Regions from separate parts of the Stenotrophomonas sp. 85239_Sma genome, predicted to be linked through region 1. Evidence: predicted binding sites of a transcription regulator. Region 1 holds the regulator's gene; each other region holds the start of a gene.
The links. The regulator FliA, encoded in region 1, starts transcription of late flagellar genes. The targets are predictions, from matches to a motif close to TAAAGTTTNNCNNNCNNNGGCCGATAA.
Positions count from the first base shown of each region.

Region 2: the regulator FliA is predicted to act here: its motif matches at 3,234-3,260, upstream of ACYKG1_RS06420 (methyl-accepting chemotaxis protein).
Region 3: the regulator FliA is predicted to act here: its motif matches at 3,681-3,707, upstream of ACYKG1_RS21370 (GGDEF domain-containing protein).

Region 1 is NZ_CM151163.1:2,102,583-2,108,179, forward strand. Features, by position in the region: gene ACYKG1_RS09875 (flagellar motor protein) at 1-377, opposite strand, end outside; gene ACYKG1_RS09880 (chemotaxis protein CheA) at 468-2,318, opposite strand; gene ACYKG1_RS09885 (protein phosphatase CheZ) at 2,321-2,926, opposite strand; gene cheY (chemotaxis response regulator CheY) at 2,926-3,318, opposite strand; gene ACYKG1_RS09895 (RNA polymerase sigma factor FliA) at 3,376-4,119, opposite strand; gene ACYKG1_RS09900 (MinD/ParA family ATP-binding protein) at 4,116-5,003, opposite strand; gene flhF (flagellar biosynthesis GTPase FlhF) at 4,990-5,597, opposite strand, start outside.
Region 2 is NZ_CM151163.1:1,357,400-1,362,996, reverse strand. Features, by position in the region: gene ACYKG1_RS06430 (ABC transporter permease) at 1-318, shown strand, start outside; gene ACYKG1_RS06425 (glycine zipper 2TM domain-containing protein) at 445-813, opposite strand; gene ACYKG1_RS06420 (methyl-accepting chemotaxis protein) at 980-3,202, opposite strand; gene ACYKG1_RS06415 (hypothetical protein) at 3,628-3,810, opposite strand; gene ACYKG1_RS06410 (DUF2628 domain-containing protein) at 3,810-4,697, opposite strand; gene ACYKG1_RS06405 (DUF596 domain-containing protein) at 4,894-5,160, opposite strand; gene ACYKG1_RS06400 (hypothetical protein) at 5,392-5,597, opposite strand, start outside.
Region 3 is NZ_CM151163.1:4,605,488-4,611,084, reverse strand. Features, by position in the region: gene ACYKG1_RS21385 (ATP-binding protein) at 1-982, shown strand, start outside; gene ACYKG1_RS21380 (sulfite exporter TauE/SafE family protein) at 1,079-1,858, opposite strand; gene ACYKG1_RS21375 (YchJ family protein) at 1,961-2,353, shown strand; gene ACYKG1_RS21370 (GGDEF domain-containing protein) at 2,357-3,637, opposite strand; gene egtB (ergothioneine biosynthesis protein EgtB) at 3,789-5,060, shown strand; gene egtD (L-histidine N(alpha)-methyltransferase) at 5,057-5,597, shown strand, end outside.

The DNA.
Region 1 (5,597 bases):
TGCCGCATCGATTCGGGCTCGACGCCGTCCACCAGCAGCTGCAGGCCCTTGCGCAGGAACGGGTCCTGCTGTGCTTCCACCTGCGATTCCAGGCCCAGCAGGCCCTGGCGGCGGGCGATGTTGCTCCACTCGACGATCTGCTGGATCAGCTCGCGGCGATCACTGTGGGGCGGGCGAACCACCCAGCGCACGATCTTGAACGCATGCTTGAACACCGCCGGCGAGGTATGCAGCAGGATCGCGGCAACAGTGCCGACGATGACGATCACGAACGCCGCAGGCGACCACAACGACGCCAGGCCGGCGCCCTTGAGGATGCTGCCGCCGACCAGCGAGGCCAGGGCGAGAAAGAGTCCAATGAGGCTGAGTCTATCCATGGATCCGGTATCGGCTTGTATGAATGGGACTTGAGACACCGGTACGGGCTACTGGTGCGACTTCACAGTTTTTCGGGTTCAGCAAACGGGTCAATCGTGCGGGCTGCGCAGGCCATCGACATCCAGGATCAGGGCCATGCGACCATCGCCGATCAAGGTTGCACCGGCATAACCGCGCAGGCCGCGCAGCGCTTTCGGCAGTGGCTTGATGACCACTTCCTCGCGCCCACGCACCTGGTCCACCACCAGGCCGAAGCGCGCTTCGCCGGCCTGCAGCACCACGATCGTCAGCAGGGTCGACGCAGCAGGCGTCACATCCAGCCACTGGCGCAGATCGACCAGCGGCAGCGTGTGCGAACGGCGATCGAGCACGGCGCGGCCATCGAACCAGCCCAGCGAGGTGCGCGGTGCGTGCAGCACTTCCATCACGCGCGCCAGCGGCAGCGCGTAGACGTCCTCGCCGGCCTGCACCAGCAGGGTCGGCAGGATCGCCAGGGTGAGCGGCACGCGGATCAGGAAGCGGCTGCCGCGGCCCAGCTCCGACTGGATCTGGATCTGGCCGCTGAGTTCGCGGATGCGCGACTGCACCACGTCCATGCCAACGCCGCGGCCGGAAATATCCGTGACCTGCTGCTTGGTCGAGAAGCCGGGCAGGAACACCAGGTGCAGGCACTCCTCGCTGCTCAGGCGGGCAGCCGCTTCCGGATCGATCAGGCCCTTCTCGCGTGCCTTCGCGCGCAGCTTTTCCGGATCGATGCCGGCACCATCGTCCTGCACCTCGATGCTGACGTAGTCACCTTCCTGCTGTGCCGACAGCCGCACATGGCCCATCCGCGGCTTGCCTTGTGCTTCGCGCAGGTCGGGCATTTCCACGCCATGGTCGATGGCGTTGCGGACCAGGTGCACCAGCGGGTCGGCCAGCGCTTCGACCAGGTTGCGGTCGAGCTCGGTCTCGGCGCCGATCAGCTCCAGGTCCACTTCCTTCTTCAGCGAGCGGGCGACGTCGCGGGCGACCTTGGGGAAGCGCGAGAACACCTTGCCCACCGGCTGCATGCGGGTGCGCATCACCGCTGACTGCAGGCGCGCGGTGGCGATGTCGAGGGTGGACACCGCACGGTCCAGCTCCTCGTCGCGCAGGCGTGCACGCAGGGTCTTGAGCCGGTTGCGCGACAGCACCAGTTCGCCGATCAGGTTGACGATCGCATCCAGGCGCTTGGTGTCCACGCGCACGGTGTGTTCGGCTTCGGCCAGCGGCTTGGCGGCCGGCTTGGCCGCCGGTGCCGGTGCCGGTGCGGCCACCGGGCGCGGGGCGGCGATCGGTGCCGGCGCCACCGCAGCCACGGGCTTGGCGCCGGGTGCGGCGCCACCATGCAGCTGGTCGAGCAGGGCTTCGAACTCGTCTTCGCTGATCAGCCCGTCGTCGGCCTTCCTTGCCGGCGCCACTGCGGTCGGTGCGTTGCCGCCGTGCAGCTGGTCGAGCAGCGCTTCGAATTCGTCGTCGGTAATCAGGTCGCTGCCACCCGCAGCGGGTGCTGCTGCGGCGGCGGGTGCGGCCACAGCACTGCCATGCACGTCGAACTGAGCGATCAGGTCCGGCGGCGCATAGCCCGGCTCGGTGCCGGAAGACACCGCATCCAGCATCGACTGCAGGTAATCCAGCGATTGCTGGGCGGCGTCGAAGTGATGGGCCTGCAGCACGGCCTGGCCGGCACGCGCGGCGCCCAGCGCTTCCTCAGCGGCATGGCACAGCTCGACCATGGCGGTGACACCCAGGAAGCCGGCGCCGCCCTTCAGCGTGTGGTAGCCCCGGAACACCGCATTGAGCTGTTCGGCGTCCTGCGGTGCCTGCTCCAGCGACACCAGCTGTTCGCCGAGGCGATCCAGGATCTCCTGTGCCTCGATGATGAAATCGGCAGTGATGTCGTCGGATACAGCGCTCATGCTTACAGCCCCAGATCCGACAACAGGTCGTCGGCGTCGTTCTGCGAGACCGCGTGGCGGTCCAGTCCCTTCAGTGCCGGCCCGGCCAGTTCCGGGTCGGTGCGATGCTGTTCCGGCGGCAGGCCGAGCGCGCCGAAGCCTTCGTGCACGCGGCGGACGATGCCGACCACGCGACGGATGATCTGCCCGGTCAGGTCCTGGTAGCTCTGGGTCAGGGCGATCTCGGTGAGGTTGTGGCGGATGCGCTCGAGCTGCGCGTCCTGGCCCGGCTGCAGGCCTTCGGCGCGCAGCTGTTCGGTCAGGCTGCGGCATTCCTCGGCCAGGTCCAGGGTACGGTGGGTGGCCTGTTCGGTCATCGTCACCACGTGGTCCAGCCGTGCGCAGGCATCGTCCAGTTCCCCGGCTTCGCTGGGCACGGTCGGCAGTTCACCCAGTGCCTGTCCCAGCTCGCGGGCCAGCCGCGACAGGCCACTCATCATCGGCTGCGTGCGCAGCGCGACCAGCCCATCGATGCGCTGCCGCCACGCGGCTTCGTCACCGGACTCCAGTGCGTCCAGGGCTTCCTGCAGGCGCAGGGCGAGGGCGTTCTTGTCGACCGTGGTATCCATCAGGCGCTGGCTGCCAGGCGTTCGAAGATCTTGCCGAGCTTCTCTTCCAGCGTCTGCGCGGTGAACGGCTTGATGATGTAACCGTTCACGCCGTTCTGGGCCGCTTCGATGATCTGCTCGCGCTTGGCTTCAGCGGTGACCATCAGCACCGGCAGGGTCTTCAGCTTGGCGTCGGCACGGATCGCCTTGAGCAGCTCGATACCGGTCATCACCGGCATGTTCCAGTCGGTGACCACGAAATCGAACGACTGGCTCTGCAGCAGCGACAGCGCGGCATGCCCGTCCTCGGCTTCGGCGGTGTTGGTGAAGCCCAGATCGCCCAGCAGGTTCTTGACGATTCGACGCATGGTCGAGAAATCGTCGACGATCAGGATGCGCATGTTCTTGTTCAAAGCAGAGTTCCTTTGTTGTTCATTCCGGGCGGCCGGGGGCAGACGCCTCGGGGATGTTCATTCTTCGAGGCCGGCATCGGCGGCCTCGAATATCTTCAGCCGGCCGCGCAGGCGCAGCACGGCCTGGCCGTGGATCTGGCAGACCCGCGACTCGCTCACGCCGAGCACGGCGCCGATCTCCTTCAGGTTCAGCTCCTGCTCGTAGTAGAGCGAAAGCACCAGCTGTTCGCGCTCGGGCAGGTGGCCGATCGCCTTGCCCAGCTCGCGGCCGAATTCGCCGCGCTCCAGGACCTGCTGCGGGGTCGGGCCGCCCTGGGCGACGGTGTCCAGTTCGCCCTGGTCTTCGATGCGCGATTCCAGGCTCAGCACCTGGCCACGTGCGGCGTCTTCCATCAGCCGCAGGTACTCGGGCAGCGGCATCTCCATCGCGGCGGCGACTTCGGTGGCGCTGGCAGCACGGCCCGTGCTCTGTTCCAGGCGGCGGATGGTGGCGGCGGCGTCGCGTGCACGACGGTGCACCGAGCGCGGCACCCAGTCGCCACGGCGGATCTCGTCGATCATCGAGCCGCGGATGCGGATCGAGGCATAGGTTTCGAACGAGGCGCCCTGGTCGGCGTCGTAGCTGCGCGAGGCTTCGATCAGGCCCATCATGCCGGCCTGGATCAGATCGTCGACTTCGACGCTGGCCGGCAGGCGTGCGGCCAGGTGGTGGGCGATGCGCCTCACCAGGTCCGAGTGCTGGGCGATGACCTCGTTGGCCGCCGAGCGCTGGACTTCCCTGTACTGGGCTGCGCCTTTCATGCGGCCACCCCGCGCTGTTTGAGAATGCGCTCGAGGAAGAACTCGACACCGCCACGCGGTTCGGTCGGTGCCTGCCAGCGCGCGGTGCGGCGTGCGATCTCGGTGATGGCCAGCGCCGATGGGCTGGACGGGTAGGCCTTCACCACCGGCTGCTGGCGCTGCACCGACAGGCGCAGCCAATCATCCTGCGGCACGCAACCCAGGTAGTTCAGCGAGACATCGGCGAGGAACTTCTCGCAGACGCGGGTCAACTTTTCGTACAGCACGCGACCCTCGTTCGGGTCGCGCACCATGTTGGCCACCACCTGGATACGGTCCACGCCGCGCTCGCGCGACAGCACCTTGATCAGTGCGTAGGCGTCGGTGATCGAGGCCGGCTCATCGCAGACCACCACCACGGTGTCCTGCGCGGCCTGGCAGAAGGTCAGTACGCCATCGGTGATGCCGGCAGCGGTATCGACCACCATGATGTCCAGCTCGCGTTCCAGCTCGGAGAACACATTGACCAGGCCGACATGTTCGGCCGGGGCCAGCTCGGCCATGTGCCGGCGGCCGGAGGCGGCCGGGACCACCAGCACGCCGTTCGGGCCTTCAACGATGACGTCATCCAGCGTGCAGCGGCCGGCAACCAGGTCGGCCAACGTAAAGGTGGGGTTCAGCCCCAGGATCACGTCGATGTTGGCCAGGCCGAGGTCGGCGTCCAGCAGCAGCGTGCGCTTGCCCATGCCGGCCAGCGCCACGGCCAGGTTGGCCGACACGTTGGTCTTGCCCACGCCGCCCTTGCCGCCGGTCACGGCAATGGTGCGCACAGGGCCCAGCGGCTCGCTGCGGGTGGCCGACAGCGGGAAGGTCTTGGTCAGCTTGGCGTACTCACGCGACGGCATGGTTCAACTCCGGGTTGCAGGGCATATCGGCCGCTCGGCGCAAATCTTCAAGGCGAAGTACAAGATTGGCTGCACTGGCCCGGTGCAGGTCTTCCGGGACGTCCTGGCCGTCGGTCACCCAGGTGATCGGCAGGGCGTGGTCCACGGCCACCGACAGGGCGTTGCCGAAGCGGCCGGTCTCGTCCAGCTTGCTCAGCACCAGGCCCTGCAGGTTGGCCGCACCGAAGCGGCGGACCACCTCGTCCATGTCGCCGAAGCTGGTGTTGGCCGGCAGCACCAGCAGCGTGCGCACCTGGCGGGCGGCGCGCAGCCACTGCAGCTGGGCAGCCAGGGCGCGGTCGCGCGGGCCCAGGCCGGCGGTGTCGATCAGCACCAGCTTGTAGTCCTTCAGGCGTTCCAGCAGCTGGTCCAGGTCGGTGCCGCTGTTGGCTTCGTGCACGGCGATGCCGAGCTGGCGGCCGTAGCCATACAACTGTTCGCGGGCGCCGATGCGGGTGGTGTCGGTGGTGACCAGGGCGACGTCACGCGGCGCGTGCTTCTCGGCGAAGCGCGAGGCCAGCTTGGCGATGGTGGTGGTCTTGCCGGCGCCGGTGG
Region 2 (5,597 bases), 750 kb from region 1:
TTCGGCCTGTTCGTCGGCAGCTTCTTCCGCACCCGCGAACGCGCCTTCCAGTACATCATCGCCACCTCGATCCCGCTGTTCTTCCTGGCCAACCTGTCGTGGCCGGCAGTGATGACGCCACAACCGCTGGTCTGGCTGGCGCAGCTGCTACCCACCACCTCGGGCATCAACCTGATAGTGCGCCTGAACCAGATGGACGCCAGCCTGGCGGAAGTCAGCCATGAACTGATCACCCTCACCGCCCTGCTGCTGCTCTACGGCAGCCTCGCCACCTGGCGCCTCCTCGCAAAAAAGGGGACGGAGGGGATTAAGTCGTAAGCGGCCGGTTGGGGGGATTGCGACTTAAACCCCTCCGTCCCCTTTTCCTGCAACGACAAACGCCGGCGCAGGGCCGGCGTTCGAATACTGCGGTGTGCAAGGGGAAAACAGGCTGTCGGCGATCGATCAGCGATAGACGCGTTCGCAGCGGCGCTCGACCACGCGGTCGCCGTTCTTCTGCTGGCTGTTGCCCTGGATCTGGCGGCCGGCCGCACCACCGGCAACAGCACCTGCCACGGTAGCGAGCTTCTTGCCATTGCCGCCGCCCACCTGGTTGCCCAGCAGGCCGCCGATCACCGCGCCGGTCGCAGTACCGGCAATGCGGTTCGGATCACGCGAGTTGCGCTGCACTTCCACGTTCTTGCAGACCACGCGGCTGCCATCGTTGAACTTGCGTCCCTCATCGCGCGGCCCATAGGTCTGCGCGCCGGCCACCGACGAAGCCGCCAGCAGGGTGCCCAGCACAAGCAATCGGGTCGAGGTCTTCATGGCCATCTCCTGAGTTCCGGTATGGCGCAAGTCTCCTCCCGCGGTTGGCAACCGGAAGTGAAATGCGCGTGTCCGCCGCCTCATCGGCCATCGCGCGTTCAGGAAGAAAATCCGCGCCCACCACGATCAGCCATCGTAATGGGCGCCGTCTCCCTACCGGCGTGCTGCCTTGCTAGAACTCTTCCCAGCCACCGGCGTTGGCCGCCAGTGTCGGTTCGATGCGGGGTGAGAGCGCAGCGGGCCGACGCACCGGGGTGACCGTCGCAGCCACCGCTGCCAATGCAGGGCGTACCACCGCCGCTGCCGTCGCCGCACCCGTGCGGAACACCGAAACCGCCTCGGCCAGCAGGTTGGCCTGCTCTTCCATCGAGCGTGCCGCCGCACTGGCCTCTTCCACCAGCGCCGCATTCTGCTGCGTGGTCTCGTCCATCTGCACCACCGCCTGGTTCACCTGCTCGATACCCGAGCTCTGCTCCTGCGATGCGGCGGAGATATCGGCCATGATGTCGGTCACGCGCTGCACCGACGCCACGATCTCACCCATCGTGGTGCCAGCCTGGCGGACCAGCGCCGAGCCGTCAGCGACCTTGCCGACCGAATCCTCGATCAAGCCCTTGATCTCCTTGGCCGCACCGGCCGAGCGCTGTGCCAGCGTGCGCACCTCACTGGCCACCACCGCAAAGCCCCTGCCCTGTTCGCCGGCACGCGCGGCTTCCACCGCCGCGTTCAAGGCCAGGATGTTGGTCTGGAAGGCGATGCCGTCGATGACGCTGATGATCTCGGCGATCTTCTTCGACGAGGCTTCGATGGCCGACATGGTGGTGACAACCTGGCCGACCACCTCGCCGCCCTGCGAAGCAACACCATGTGCGCCGATGGCGAGTTGGTTGGCCTGGCGGGCATGCTCGGCATTCTGTTTCACGGTGGAGGTCAGTTCCTCCATCGATGCCGCGGTCTCTTCCAGGTTCGCCGCCTGCTGCTCGGTGCGCCGCGACAGATCGGTGTTGCCCGAGGCGATCTCGCCTGCCGCCAGGTTGATGCTGGATGCGCTGGACTGGATGCGGCCGACAATCTGCTTGAGCTGATCGACGGTGGCGTTGCAGTCATCGCGCATGCGGGCGAACACGCCGTGGAAGTCACCCTGCATGCGCACGGTCAGGTCTCCGCGCGAGATCGCCTGCAGCAGGGTCGACACCTGCACCAGGTTTTCGTCGGTGGTCTGCATCAGGCGATTGAGCCCGGCCACCATGTCGCGGAAATCATAGGCGAAGCGGTCTTCGTCGCCGCGCAGGCTGAAGTCACCCGCCGCCGCTGCCGTCGCCAGCCGGCGGATCTCACCATTGATCGCCGACAGGCTGGTCTTGGTCTCGTCCATTGCCTGGGTGATCGCCGCCTTCTCGCCCGGTAGCGGATCCATGTCCACTGACAGATCACCGCGGGCGTAATGCTTCATCACCTCGATCAGCCGGTTCTGCACCTGCACGTGCGAACCGACCAGCGCATTGGTCTCATGCACCATGCGCCCGTAGTCGCCGGGGAAGGCACTCTCGTCCATGCGGTAGCTGAGACTGCCCGCATCGTGCTGGCGTGCCAACTCGCCCTGCGCCGCCATCACCGACTGCAGCTGCGCCTGCATGCGCTGCATCGACCTGAGCAGCTGCGTCACCTCATCGTTGCCGGACGCGTCGATGCTGTTGTCCAAGCGACCGTTGGCGATGCCATCGGCCAGCTTCACCGCCCCTTCCAGCGGACGAGTCAGGCTGCGGGTGATCGCCCACGCGGCCAGTGCGCCGAGAATCAGGCTGAGCACACCGAAGGCGATGGACAGGGTTCCCGTCCATGCTTCCGTGGCGCGGTATTCCTCACGGCTGCGTTCGGTCAGGGTTTCCTGGTGCCGCAGCAGGGTCGAGATCGCCTCGTTCCATGCGGTTGCCAGCCCATGCTCGGCGAGCAGTTCCTTGGCCGCGCCGTCGAAATCACCCGCCTTCATGCGCTCGTGCAGATGCTGGGTCGAGGCGTCGGTCGCCTTGCGTGCCGCGTCGATTTTCGCCACCAAGGCATCGCCGGTGGCATCGCGCGGAATCTTGATGTACTTGGCCCAGATGCCGTCGTAGGTCTGCGACAGCTCCTGCGCCTTCTGATAATCCTTGTCGAATTCTTCGCCGCGCTTGATCACCATCAGCCGGCGGTGCATCAACACTGCGTTGTTGGTATCCAGCATGTCGTTCAACAGCCGCATCTTCACCATGTTGACGTCCACCACTTTCTCGAACTGGGCGGACTTCAGGTGATTCCCGTACAGGACCAGGCCGACGATGGCCACGATGAACAGCAGCAGCAATCCAAACCCGGCACCCAGCCGGGATCCCACTCGGAGGTTGCGTAAGGCGAGCATCTCAATTCCCTTGATCATGGCCGTACGATCGATGGCGGCGCAGGCAGGGGAAACTTTATGGGCCGATATTATTATATCGATCCAAAACCCTGGAACTGTGCAGACAGGTGTGAAATCAGACGACTCACGAAGGCGTTATATCCATAAGGTATATCGCCACGGGTAGCCAGAATGGGATCAGACCGGGGCCTGCCGCCCCGCTATCCGGCATTACGGAGCAGCAGGCCCCGGGAAGACCAGATCCTTCCCGAGTCTTGCCGCATAGACGCTCTCGAACTGGAACGAGAGCACAAACCGGTGCCCGCACGTCGCGGCGTAGCGCTTTGTGAAACGGCAGATTTCCTCCCACGCGCTTTCAAACCCGCTCGCGCGGAAATGAAACGAACCGAGCAGGCCCACCTGCCACTCGGCTTCAATCCCTTCCGCTACGAGCGCCTCCGGCGGGTCGACGATGCCGACCCGAAGCCGGTGTTGGATGCTGGAAGATGCCCACGCAGACCGTCAGTACCTTCGGAGTACTCGGCCTGGATCGAATCCAGGGCGTGCAGCACGGCATCCAGGTCGGCACCGGCTTCGACTTCGACTTCGAGAAACAGCGAAATGCCCATTACTTGTGCAAGTCGATAAGGGTATGCCTGTTGAAGAACCGCATCTTCCCCTCGATCGTGAAGTCCGTGCGCCTGATTTCACCCAGCATCATCTCGCGTTGGGCGTCGTTCAACGTACACGGCTCCAGGACATTGGCCTCCAGCACTTGACCTGGTGGCGCCAAACGCAATTCGACAATGCAGGCATTGCCCTCGGTTGGAACGCCCGCTGGCCACGCCGTCATTGCGATCGCACGCATTTGCTCCTGGTACACCACCCGCTCCGCTTCCTCTATCTGCGGGTCCGGCAGATACGGCGGGTTCGCCGCCACGTGCACAGCGGACTGCGTGGGCATTGGCTCTGATAGCGAACCAACGATCAGTTTGATAAGGGTGTTCTGTGAGGCCGTTACCGCCAAGGCGATCACCAGAGCGGTGTAGCTGACGCCGCCAGCCTTCTGCAGTTCAAGGTGCCGACGATGTGCCCCGCGATGCTCGGCATCAACCTTGCGGACAATCCTTCGGCAGTGCGCCAAGTACAGCGGATTCGCCAGGATTCCAGCAAGTACGCGAAACACCACGAAAGAGAGCAAGGACAACCATGGCAGCCCCAGCAGCGCGAAGGTGGTCATCAGCAACGGCGAAAGGATGAACCAGATCGCGCCCCACGCATGCATGCGCCGGAAGAAGAACCAGAGTGACGAGAACAGGAATGCCGGCCAGTTCCATCGCCTTGGCGCCCTGCCGCTTGCTTCGTACAGCCTCCAGTAGTGGAGATAGGTGGAGAACCTGTCTCCTACCACGATCGCCAGTGCATCCTTTTCGCTCAGCCCATCGGAGGCTGCATCTGTGCGCTGTACTGCTTCGCCGCCGGCGCTGCCGAAGGTGGGCTCAATCCTTACTCTCATTATCTTTTATCCGAACTCGCCACGAAATCATTCAAGACCGCTCCCCACGTAGCATCCGGGCCATTGAGATACCCCTGCCTGCATTCAAGCGCGATGCAGCGATGCAGCGATGCATAATGATTGAATCACTGCGACCCGACAGTAATCCAACACACCAATCAGAAAGAATGCCTCACCCGATGGGGCGCAAACTAGATCAGGTCCAGACATCCCCCTCAGGCGCGACCCAAACCAATCCAAACGGAGCATCTGTAAGAAACCAGAATCCATCCTCATCGAGATCTTCCTGATCTCTTGCTCCAGGCCAGGCACGACGCAGAACGCCCAATTGTGCATCGATATCGCCATCGGCAAAGACGCCGTCCGAGGCAAGTTTCAGCTTCCCTTCCTCCATCAGCATCCTAAGCATAGAAAAGAACTCTTCCGTCTGCCGCTCAAACGCCCCCTCAAACTCCATATTCATATTTCTCCACAGAACCCCCATGGAGTATCCATAAGAGTAATGAAGAACATTCCTGATCGTGTCAGAAATCATTTGAACTTGACGCCCACAATTCTATACGTCCAGCGCGCAATTTACTCCAATGGTATCGGCATTGATACCCAGCTCTGCCACCGACGTCCGTTTGCCTCCGATGGCGGCATTGCTCTCGGTCAACGTGGCAAGAGGGTAGAGCCGCTGTCGCCAGTTCAATCAAGAAGAAATCGATATAAGAGAACCTTCACGCCACGCTACTCCCGACATAGAAAACAATCTATCAATCTCCTCAAAAAATCCCGACGCGAACATGGGCCCTTCTGCAGAAATCAAACATCTTGAAACCATGCTGGAGGATACCGAGGAGCCAACCATATAGGAATCAAGCCAATACTTCTCCCCATCTTCGGAAAGCGCAAACG
Region 3 (5,597 bases), 2.2 Mb from region 1:
GTCGTCCTCGCAGCAGGATCTCAACCGCATCGAGAACCAGCTGATCGGCTGCTTCCGCCGCTTCGTCCAGCAGTGGCCGGAGGAATCGGGCGATTTCACCGTCTCGGTGGCCTCGGCCGAGGACTTCCTGGCCCGCCTCGAACGGCTGGAGCGTGATGGCCTGCCGCAGCACGAAGAGCGCTTCTTCGATCTGCTGCAGAACCAGAGCAAGAACAACCTGCTGGCCCTGCAGCGCCACAGTGCAGAAGCCCGCAAGTCGATCGGCCAGCGCCTGGACGAAGTGAACGCCAGCCTGGAGCAGGTGCCGTTCAACCGTGGCACGCTGCTGACCATCGAACTGAGCGACCGCCGCCTGCCAGAAGTGGGCGAGTTCCACCTGCAGCTGCGCGAGGTGCTGTCGCAGCAGCAGACCGAGCAGCGCGAGCTGGCCGAATCGCAGTTCACCGTGCTGCGCCAGCTGGTCAACCGCCTGGGTTCGCAGGAAGGCGAAGACAAGCGCTGGCGCGAGCTGGTGCTGGACGTGCGCATGCACGTGGAGTTCATCGGCGTCGAGCTGGATGCGGAAACGCGCCAGCAGGTCGAGATCTACCGCAGCGGTGCCGGCAAGTCCGGTGGCCAGCGCCAGAAGCTGGCTACTACCTGCCTGGCCGCGGCACTGCGCTACCAGCTCGGCGGTGCCGACAGCCAGTTGCCCAGCTATGCCGCGGTCGTGCTCGACGAAGCCTTCGACAAGGCCGACAACGAGTTCACCGCACTGGCAATGAACATCTTCGACAACTTCGGCTTCCAGATGGTGGTGGCCACGCCGCTGAAGTCGGTGATGACGCTGGAACCCTTCATTGGTGGTGCCTGCTTCGTCGAGATCAGCGGCCGCCACGACTCCGGCGTGCTGTTGATCGAGTACGACGAAGAAGGCAAGCGCCTGAAGCTGCCCGAGCGCAGCCGCCAGCAGGCCAACGAACCGGAAGAAGCGGAGGCCTGATCCGGCCGGTTGAATGGGAATGCCGGCCAGCGGCCGGCACTGCCCATCGGCAGGGTTCATGACCCGGTAGTGCCGGCCGCTGGCCGGCAACCGCATTCACGTTCCGCGGAACGTATCCCACGCCATCCGCGCGATCAGCACCACCACCAGGCCCACGAACAGCTTGCGGATGAATGGCGTGCCGCCCTTCAACGCCAACCGCGTGCCCACCACCGATCCGATGATGTTGGCCGCCGCCATCGGCAGCGCGAACAACCACAGGATGTTGCCGGTCGGCACGAAGAACGAGATCGCCGCAACATTCGTCGCCAGGTTCACCACCTTCGATGCCGCCGATGCGCGCAGGAAATCCAGGCCGAAGAAGCGCACGAACAGGAAGATCAGGAAGCTGCCGGTGCCCGGCCCGAAAAAGCCGTCGTAGAAGCCGATTGCCGCACCGATCGCCAGCGCGATCGCCAGTTCGCGGCGGCCGATCTCCTGCGGGCGGTGCAGCGCGCCGAAGTCCTTCTTCCACAGGGTGTAGGCCAGCATGGCGATCAGCAGCACCAGCACCAGGGGGCGCACCGCGTCCTTGGGCAGCAGGCTCACCGCGGTGGCGCCGGCGAAGGAGAAGATGAAGGCGGTACCGGCCGCGAACAGTACCGGTTTCCACGGGAAGCGCACGTTGCGCGCATAGCGCCAGGCGGCCGCGCCGGTACCGAACATCGAACTGAATTTGTTGGTACCGAACAGCATCGCCGGCGTCTGCTGCGGCAGCACCGTGAACAGGCCGGGCAGCTGCACCAGGCCGCCGCCACCCACGGCAGCATCCACAAGGCCGGCGATGAAGGCGATCACCACCAGCCACCACAACTCAGGGGGAACCAGTTCCAGCACGGCGATCAATCAAGGTGGGGGCGCGACAGCATACGCCTGTCCTGCTTCAGCTGGCCCGTGCCGCGCGTGGATCAATCCGCGCAACCCGGCGACAATGCCGGCATGAGCCGAAAACCCGCCGATCCCTGCCCCTGTGGCCTGCCTGCCGACTATGCCGCCTGCTGCGGCCGTTTCCACGCAGGCGAAGCCGCACCCGATGCCGAGCATCTGATGCGTTCGCGCTACAGCGCCTATGTGCGGGGCTTGGCCGACTACCTGCGGCAGACCTGGCACCCGGACACGCGTCCGGCCGAGCTGTCATTGGACGAAGCACCCGGCCAGCGCACCCATTGGCTGGGCCTGACCGTGCACGAGCACACCGTCACCGGTACCGACAGCGCCGAAGTCCGCTTCACCGCGCGCTATCGCATCGGCGGCGGCAGCGCGGTGAGGATGACCGAACACAGCCGCTTCCAACGCATCGACGGCCGCTGGTACTACCTCGACGCAGTCTGAGCCCTACGCGCTGCGCGCAGCCAGCAGGTGCTGGCCGCCGTGCGCCCGCACCTGGTTGCGGCCCTCGTCCTTGGCCACATACAGGGCCTGGTCGGCGGCCTTGACCACGGCCATCGGCCGCGGATCCACGCGGCTGTCGGCCAGCCCGATGCTCACCGTCACCTGCACCACCTGGCCGTTGCCGCCGCGTCCGCGCTGCTGGCGGCCGGCTTCATCGTCGCGGCTGCGGGTGCTGCGGTCGCGCAGCTGCATGCGCGTATCCTCGATGCTCTGCCGCAATGCTTCCACGGCATCGACACACGCCGCCGCCGGGCGGTCCAGGAACACCACCGCGAACTCCTCGCCGCCATAGCGGAACGCACGGCCACCGTCGCCCACCCGCGCCAGCCGCGACGCCACCAGCCGCAGCACATCGTCGCCAGTGTCGTGGCCATGGGTGTCGTTGAACGATTTGAAGTGGTCCACGTCCACCATTGCGATGCTGTAGGTGCCGCGTGCCCGCTGCAGGGTCTCGTTGAACGCCCGTCGCCCCGGCAGGCCGGTCAACTCATCGCGGAAGGCCATGTGGAAGGATTCCTGCAGCATCGCGCCCAGCATCAGCAGCAGGGCGGCACCGCTCAGCGCGGGCAGCAGCACCGGCTGCAGGAAGATCCGCGGCAGCATCCACCACAGGCACAGCAGGGCCAGCAGCATCGCCGTGTGCAGTGGCCGCGGATGTCGCCACGCCTGCCAGCCCAATGCCGCGGTCGCCAGCAGGAACAGCAGCGCGGGCAGCTGCGCCAACGCGTTCCAGTCGGCGGGAATCCAGGCCCAATGACGGTTCGACAGCAGATCGTGCATGCCCTGCGGCTGCTGTGCCGCCAGCAGCAGGAAGATCACCAGTGCCGCGCCGCAGACCACGCTGCGCAGCAGCAGGTCCTGGCGCCGGCGTCCGCGCTCCGGCCACAGCGCCAGTCCCGCGAACAGCGCCGGCACCCAGGCCGAGATCGCGTGGAAGCGCAGCGGGGTCAGCGTGGTGACATGGCCATTGCGCAGGTAGCCAGCGACGTCCTGGTGCAGCAGCGCGAACACCACCGCCATCACCAGCAGCAGGCACAACGTGCGCACCTGGTGGTAGAGCAGGGCCAGGCCGGCACCGAGGCAGGCCAGCAGCCAGGGCAGGATGCGCTGGGCCGGGCTGGCCACATCCTCGGTGCCCAGCGCCATCCACAGCACCCCGACGACCAGCACGGCGGGCAGCACGAACAGGTAATGCGCAGGCTGGCGGAGCGGATGCAGGGGCACGCGGTAAGTCCAGTGCGGTGACGATGCGACCGCAGCATTGCCGTTAGCGGCGTCCCCACGCACTTCTTGAACGCGTGCGGCCGCTGCCATGTGAACGAAGTGACGCCGAACCATGACATCGCACTCACCGTCCAGCGCCGATGCTGCCCACATGGACAGCGCACCCGCCGCCGTCGCTGCTCCGCAGCGCGATCTCGCCCGCCGCTTTGCGCAGGTACGGGCCCGCAGCCTGCAGCTGGCTGCCCCGCTCAGTGCCGAGGACGCCATGCTGCAGAGCATGGCCGACGCCAGTCCCAGCAAATGGCACCTGGCCCATACCACCTGGTTCTTCGAACGCTTCGTGCTGGCCGGTTTTGCCACCACGCCGGCACATGATCCGGCCTGGGACTACCTGTTCAACAGTTACTACAAGAGCGTCGGTCCGGCGCATGCGCGGCCGCAGCGCGGGCTGCTGTCACGGCCCTCGTTGCAGCAGGTACGCGACTATCGGCAACAGGTCGACATGCAGGTGCAGTCCCGGCTGGCGGCGGGTGACCTCGACGAGCAGGCGCTGCACCACCTGCAGTTGGGACTGCAGCACGAACAACAGCACCAGGAACTGTTGCTGACCGACATCAAGCATGCGTTCTGGTGCAATCCACTGCAGCCACCGTATCGCGAGGATCTGCGGCCCGTCACAAGCACCGCTACGGCGCAGGGCTGGATCGAATCGCCCGAACGGATCGTCACCGTCGGTGCCGCAGCATGGCCACGGCACGCTGCCTTCGCCTACGACAATGAATCGCCGCCACACCGCGTGCTGCTGCCCGCGCATGCATTGGCCGAGCGCCCCGTCAGCAATGCCGAGTACCGCACCTTCATCGAGGCGGGTGGTTACCGCGAACCGCGCTGGTGGCTCAGCGAAGGCTGGGCATTGCGCGAAGCCGAGGACTGGCAGCACCCGCTGTACTGGGATGATGCCCTGCAGCGCGAGTACACCCTGGGCGGTTGGCGCGAACTGGATCCGCACGCGCCGGTCTGCCACCTCAGCTACTACGAGGCCGATGCCTGCGCCCGCTGGTCCGGCGCGCGCCTGCCCAGCGAGTTCGAGTGGGAAGCGGCCGCCGCCTCGCAGCCCCTGCGCGGCCACTTCGCCGACGACGAACACCTGCACCCGCAGGCGGGGCAGGGCAGTGGGCTGCGGCAGCTGTTCGGTGATGTCTGGGAGTGGACCGCCAGCGCCTATGGCGCCTACCCGGGCTTCCGTCCTTTTGACGGCAACCTCGGCGAATACAACGGCAAGTTCATGTGCGGCCAGTGGGTACTGCGCGGCGGCAGCTGTGCCACACCCCGCGGCCACGTGCGCGCCAGCTACCGCAACTTCTTCATGCCACCGGCACGGTGGCAGTTCTCCGGGCTGCGCCTGGCCAGGGACCTTGCATGAGCACCGTGCATGACGCGCTGCAGGCATTGACCGATCTCACTCCCGGCCGCCAACAGATCCTGGCCGACGTGGTGGCTGGGCTCTCACGTACGCCGCGGCAGCTGCCGTCCAAGTACTTCTACGATGCACGCGGCTCGCGCCTGTTCGAGCAGATCACCCAGACCCCCGAGTACTACCCCACGCGCACCGAGCTGGCGCTGCTGAAGCGCGTGCTGCCGGACATCGCCTGCACCGTTGGCCCGCGCCTGCACGTGGTCGAGCTGGGCAGCGGCAGCGGACGCAAGACCGCGCTGCTGCTGGCCGCACTGCACGACCCTGTTGCCTACACGCCGATCGAGATCTCGCGGGCCGCGCTGCTGTCCAGCATCGATCACCTGGCACCGGCGCTGCCCGAGGTGGAGATGCTGCCGGTCTGCGCCGACTTCACCCGCCCTGTCGCCGTTCCCGCACCGGAACGTACACCGGCCCGCCGCCTGCTGTTCTTCCCCGGTTCCACATTGGGCAATTTCTCCGAAGCCGATGCCGTCGCCCTGCTGC